DNA from 2 places in the Candidatus Enterococcus lemimoniae genome. Region 1 is predicted to be linked to the other one. Evidence: a T-box and tRNA genes for the amino acid it is inferred to sense, from the RefSeq annotation. Region 1 holds a T-box; the other holds one or more tRNA genes.

Region 1 (3,503 bases):
ACCAAATCTTGCAATGCGTTCAGCATTTGCTGCGCAATCTAGAAGTATTAGTCCGAGTACGTTTATCGCTGAGATTGCTGGACATGCACGCTCTGTAGCAGCAGCAAATGATTTATACGCTTCTGTAATGATGGCCCAAGCTATTCTTGAAAGTGACTGGGGCAGAAGTACTCTATCGGCAGCGCCTAATCATAATTTATTTGGGATCAAAGGAAGTTATCAAGGACAATCTGTTACGATGAAGACATGGGAAGTACTGAATGGACAATGGGTTCAAGTCGATGCTGCGTTTAGAAAATATCCTTCGTATTCAGAATCATTTAGTGATAATGCTTACGTCTTGAGGAATACATCATTCCAAGCAGGAGTGTATTACTATTCTGGCGCTTGGAAAAGTAACACGAATTCATACAGAGATGCAACTGCGTGGTTAACAGGACGTTATGCAACAGATCCTAGCTATAATTCAAAACTAAATAATATTATTACAACGTATAATTTAACACAATATGATACTCCTTCATCAGGCGGCGGCAACACTGGTGGAAGTACAGGAGAAGGTAATACAGGCGGTAATGGCAATACAGGAGGCAACACAGGTGGTGAGACAAGCGGCCAAGATGTGACACATACAGTAAAAGCTGGTGATAGCCTTTGGGCATTGTCTGCTAAATACGGCACGTCGATCGCGAACATCAAGAGCTGGAATAAACTTTCTAGTGATGTCATTTATGTAGGCCAAAAACTGATTGTGAAAAAGGGCTCTGGTAATACAGGAGGTAACAATAACGGTAATACAGGCGGTAACACAGGAGGCTCTGGCAACACAGGTGGTTCTGGTAATGTTGGAACAACAAACACGTACTACACAGTAAAATCAGGCGACTCATTATGGGCGATTGCTAATGCGAATGGTATTAGTCTTACTAATTTACGCCAATGGAACAATTTAAGCGGAGATATGATTTATCCTGGACAAAAACTAATCGTGAAAAAAGGTGCTGGTAACGCTAGTGGTGGTAGCACAGGCGGTAATACTGGCGGTTCTGGCAATACAGGTGGTTCCGGTAATACTGGAACAATAAATACGAATTACACAGTAAAATCAGGCGACTCATTATGGGCGATTGCTAATGCGAATGGTGTTAGTATTGCTAATTTACGCCAATGGAACAATCTAAGCGGAGATATGATTTATCCTGGCCAAAAATTGATTGTGAAAAAGGGTTCCGGCAGCACTGGTGGTAATACGAGTGGCAGCAATAGCGGCTCAACAGGTAACACAGGTGGTTCAAATAATGCTGGATCAACAACTGGTTCGTACACAGTAAAATCAGGTGATTCTCTTTGGGCAATTGCTAATGCGAATGGTGTAAGTGTTGCTAATCTACGTCAATGGAATAATTTAAGCGGAGATATGATTTATCCTGGTCAAAAATTAATCGTGAAAAAAGGAACTGGCGGTTCTGCTGGGTCATCGAATACTGGTAATCAAGGCGGCGGACAAACAACAGGTTCGCATTCTGTAAAAAGTGGCGACACTTTATGGGGACTTGCTCAAAAATATGGAACTAGCGTTCAAAGAATCAAACAACTGAACGGTTTATCCGGCGATATCATTTATATTGGTCAAACGTTAAAAGTAAAATAAAAGATTGAACTTGACTTGAATATTTGGTAGTATGATAGCATATAGAATATAGCTAAACGGTGAAAAGGAATAGTAGAAAGAACCATGTTTTAGAGAGCGTATGGTTGGTGAAAATACGTACAGAAGCTTTCGAACTCGCCTTTGAGTTATTTTACTGAACAAGTATAAAGAATCCACTTTATTAAGTAAAATCGGCGGCGGTCGTTACAACGCTGAGGCTTGTATGTATACAAGTGAATTTAGGTGGTACCACGTTGTCAATTATACGTCCTATAGGAGTTTTTCCTGTAGGGCGTTTTTGTTGCAAATCACAGCGATTGCTTGCTGAGCTGATGATGCGCAATACTTGGCGACCACAGGGAGCGAAGTAACCATACTAGTGAATCACCAAAAGTCTAGATCTAAAAAAGTTAAGAGATGGTAAGTAAATCACCATTAAGGTCTTAAATGATCAAAGCTAGGCTACGCCAGAGTAGATGATGCATAATACAAGGCGTACAATGGCAGTAAAGTTAAATCGCCACTAAAACATACGAATAAAAAAGCTACTTAAACAGGAGGAGAAAAACGTGAGTTACAATCACAAGCAAATCGAGAAAAAATGGCAAAAATATTGGGCAAAGCACAATAGCTTTACAACCCATGACGATCCTAGCAAGGAAAAATTCTATGCTCTAGATATGTTTCCTTATCCATCTGGACAAGGTCTTCATGTTGGACATCCAGAAGGATATACTGCAACAGATATTTTATCTCGAATGAAGAGAAGTCAAGGATACAGTGTTTTACATCCAATGGGGTGGGATGCCTTTGGTTTACCAGCAGAACAATATGCACTTGATACTGGAAATGATCCAGCAGAATTTACGAAAAAAAATATTGAAACGTTTAAACGTCAGATCAATTCATTAGGATTCAGCTATGATTGGAACCGTGAAATTAATACGACAGATCCAGAATATTACAAATGGACACAGTGGATCTTTACAAAATTATATGAACATGGCTTAGCTTATGAAGCAGAAGTTGCCGTTAACTGGGTACCAGAACTTGGAACAGTAATTTCAAATGAAGAAGTTATTGATGGGAAAAGTGAACGCGGTGGCTATGATGTTGTCAGAAAACCGATGCGCCAATGGATGCTTAAAATCACAGCTTATGCAGATCGTTTACTGGATGACTTAGAGTTAGTGGACTGGCCTGAGAGCATTAAAGATATGCAACGAAATTGGATTGGCCGCTCAGAAGGTGCAAATGTTGATTTCAAAATCAAAGGCAGTGAGGACACTATCACAGTTTTCACTACCCGAGCAGATACTTTATTTGGTGCTAGTTACTTAGTTGTAGCGCCTGAATTGAAGATAGTGGATGATATTACGACCCCAGAGCAAAAGGCCGCAGTTACAGCTTATCAAGAAGAAGTAAGCAAAAAATCTGATTTAGACCGTACAGACTTATCTAAAACAAAAACGGGAGCCTTTACAGGAGCGTATGCAATCAATCCAGTGAATGGAAAAGAAATTCCAATTTGGATCGCAGATTATGTTTTAGGAAGTTATGGAACAGGAGCGGTGATGGCAGTACCTGCTCACGATGAAAGAGATCACGAATTTGCTACTAAATTTGAGATTGAAATGATTCAAGTCATTGAAGGTGGCGATATTACAAAAGCTGCTTATACTGGTGATGGTTTGCATATCAATTCTGATTTCTTAGATGGTTTAGGGAAAGATGCTGCAAATGAAAAAATGTACCAATGGTTAGAAGAAAAAGGATGCGGCAAAAAAGAAGTTACTTATCGTTTACGTGACTGGTTGTTTTCTCGCCAACGTTATTGGGGGGAACCAATCCC
Region 2 (3,503 bases), 980 kb from region 1:
AAAAAAGTGCCACGTTTAGGACCAAAAGCCTATGAACAAGCGATTGGGTTCTTACGGATTCCAAATGGGAAAAATATTTTAGATAATACTGGAATTCACCCTGAAAGTTATGATGTAGCTAAAGCAATTTTAGAAAAAGCCAACGTTAAATTAGCAGAACTTGGTACGACAGAAGCTGCGCAACGTTTGAAAGGTTTACCACTAGCACAATTGGAAACCGAATTAGCAGTTGGTAGTGAAACGCTTAAAGATATTATTGCCGCTTTAGTCCAACCAGGTCGGGATATGCGTGATGAAATGCCTGCGCCACTTTTAAGAAAAGATGTTTTATCAATGGAAGATCTAAAATCAGGGATGGAATTACAAGGAACAGTTCGTAACGTCATCGATTTTGGAGCATTCGTTGATATTGGTGTCAAACAAGACGGTTTAGTCCATATTTCAAAACTTAGCTCGAAATTTGTTAAACACCCTACTGATATTGTTGCTGTAGGGGATGTTGTAACAGTTTGGGTAGAAGATGTGGACATGAAGAAAGGGCGTATCAGTTTAACGATGCTGCCACAAGCTGAAAGGAAAGAATAGTCTTGAGTAGTTTTTCTAAAGAAGGAAAACCCGCAAAGCAAGTGTTGACAGATGCGCAATTACAAGCGATGGTAGAAGAGATTTCATTGTCTTTTTTTGGGAAAAAGTTTCGGCATAATGCTTTTTTTAACCGTCGTCTAAGAACCACTGGTGGTCGCTATCATTTAAGCTCGCACAATATAGACTTCAATCCAAAAGTTTTTGAACGTTATGGTGAATCAGAATTGATCAATGTGATCAAGCATGAATTGTGTCACTATCATCTGCATATAGAAGGCAAAGGCTATCAACATAAAGATCCTGAATTTAAGTCATTATTGAAACGAACCGGCGGCAGCCGCTATGTTCGTCCTTTAGTAGAACAAAAACCACAATCATACCATCAGTATCAGTGTGAAAAGTGTCAAACATTGATTCTACGTAAACGCAGAATCAATACGGAACGCTATGTTTGTGGGAAATGTCGAGGAAATTTAGTAGAGTTGCTTCATTCTTGATGACTATAAAGTAAATGAGTTTGGGACAAAAGTGAGTTCTTTTTTGTTAAAATTGCAAATCCCGAATAAGCGCTTCTGTCCCAATCCCATTATTATACTATTGATTAAGAGGAGAAGAGGAATAGCATGATTCAACATTGGAATACAGTTATCGAATATTTATCTGCAAAAGAAGCAACAGCTAGTCGTTATGATCTTGCAATCTTAGCTGGCAACAGTTTGCCTTATCTTGCGGATGAACTGATTCGGTTATATGAAAACGGCCTAGCAGACAGATTAATGTTAGTTGGTGGTGTTGGTCATGCTACGCCTTTTTTACAGAGTAACTTTAAAAAAATGGGGATGGCTATCACTGGCGCAAGTGAAACAGAAATGTATTTGGATTACTTTAAACAAAAATATGATTTAGATAAAACATTATTTTTAACGGAGAAAACATCAACCAACTCAGGTGAGAATGCACGTTTTGCATTAGATACAGTGAAGACCACAAACTGGCATCCTGAAAAAGTCTTATTATTGGCAGATCCTTTATTACAAAGAAGGATCAAGGCTACTTTTGAAAAAGAGTGGCAAGCAACAGATGCTGTTTTTACAAACTATGTATCGATCGTTCCCTTCGTAAAAGCGGCTGAAAATGCGATTATCTTTGAAAAAGAACAACTTAATGGTTTATGGAGTACAGACTACTTTCTTTCTTTAGTTTTGGGTGAAATTCCTCGACTTAGAAATGATGCAAATGGTTACGGGCCTAATGGTCGTAATTATATTGATGCTGTTGAGATACCAAAAGAAGTAAGTCAGGCCTATGATAAATTGTGCCAAGTATACGCATATGAAATGAAAAGATAAGAATTAAATAGTAGAAAAGTAAACGATTGAAGTGGATGAATGATTGACAAAAGTAAGAGCGTATTTTATCATTGAATAGGTAATAATGACATAGATTGCGGTCATGGCGGAATGGCAGACGCGCCAGCTTGAGGGGCTGGTGGGGGCAACCCCGTGGAAGTTCGAGTCTTCTTGGCCGCATAAGTTTTTTAGCAGAATACTTCTTTCAAAGAGGTGTCTTTTAATTTAGCTTTCAATTATTCTACTCCCCATTTAAAAAATGTTAGAAAGCGCTATAATGAGCGTAAGCGTTTTAAATAACTCTTATTTTATTATGTTTTAAGAATGGAGGAATTATCAATAAGATTAAAAGGAAAAATTGCGTTAGTTACTGGAGCTTCAATGGGCATGGGAAAAGAGCATGCAGCTTTATTTATTAAAGAAGGTGCAATCGTTTATATAGCGGATATTGATGATATATCGGGCAAAGAGACCGCTGCTAGTTTAGGAGACAATGCCCAATTTGTTCATTTAGATGTTACCAAAGAAGACCAATGGCAAAAAGCTATTGAACAAATCACTAAAGAACAAGGTGTAATAAATATTCTCGTGAATAGTGCTGGGATTAATGTCTTTAAGAGTCTAGAAAATACAACGCAAGAAGAATTTATGCGAACGATTGAAATCAATCAACTATCGGTCTTCTTAGGAATCAAAAATTCTGTAGCGTTAATTGAAAAGAGTCACTCAGCTTCAATTATTAACATTTCCTCAATTGAAGGCTTTGAAGGTAGTGTCGGCGGATATGGTTACGTTAGCTCAAAATTTGCGGTTAGAGGATTAACCAAATGTGCTGCTTTAGAATTCGCAGATAAGCATATTCGTGTCAACTCAGTTCATCCAGGTGATGTCATTACCCCAATGGTAACGCAAGCAACGGGAGAACAAAAAGCTGCAATTGAACAATTCCAACAAACGATTCCTATGAAAAGAATGGCTGATCCAAAAGAAATTTCAAACTTAGTCTTATTCTTGGTTTCTGATGACTCTTCTTATTCTACTGGTAGAGAATTTATTGCTGACGGTGGTATTTTAGCGTGATAATAAAAAAACTTGTTTCGTTTTGGAATACAAACGAAACAAGTTTTTTTATTGAATGCTTTAGTTGAAGCTGCTAAACCTCTTCTTTAACGGCTTTAAACAAAACTTGGAAGAAATAGGCCAAGCCCACAGTAATGATGATATGCCCTAAACCAGCAATCCCTGAAATAGCAGCAGATTCCGGAGAGCCTAATACTTGTAAAGTCCCTCGAATCATCATCATTAATAACGTAACACCCAAGCCGATATTATAAATAATATAGAATTTTTTATAATTTATTTCTTTTGTCAATTGAAAATTCTTTTCTAATAACAAGACAATCAAGAAAAAGAACATTCCTAAAATCAGTGCATGTGTGTGTAATACACTAAACTGGGTAGTGCCAGTAAAATCATTCCATTTTGTAAATTCACGATAAAAAATACCAGCTATTAATCCAAAAATCATATAAGACATACTAACTCTAACTAATTTTTTCATGGTTCACC

The links. A T-box is a leader RNA that pairs with one kind of tRNA and senses whether it is charged. The one in region 1 lies ahead of leuS (leucine--tRNA ligase), so its partner is inferred to be a tRNA-Leu.
Region 2: it has a tRNA-Leu gene. The T-box ahead of leuS (leucine--tRNA ligase) is inferred to sense a tRNA for this amino acid. The anticodon was not compared.

Annotation. Positions count from the first base shown of each region.
Region 1 covers NZ_CP147248.1:2,846,013-2,849,515, forward strand. The annotation lists gene A5866_RS13530 (muramidase family protein) at 1-1,651, shown strand, start outside; T-box leader at 1,702-1,927, shown strand; gene leuS (leucine--tRNA ligase) at 2,221-3,503, shown strand, end outside.
Region 2 covers NZ_CP147248.1:257,228-260,730, forward strand. The annotation lists gene A5866_RS01270 (Tex family protein) at 1-585, shown strand, start outside; gene A5866_RS01275 (SprT family protein) at 588-1,082, shown strand; gene A5866_RS01280 (ElyC/SanA/YdcF family protein) at 1,209-1,934, shown strand; tRNA gene A5866_RS01285 (tRNA-Leu) at 2,032-2,114, shown strand; gene A5866_RS01290 (SDR family oxidoreductase) at 2,259-3,014, shown strand; gene A5866_RS01295 (DUF2871 domain-containing protein) at 3,088-3,495, opposite strand.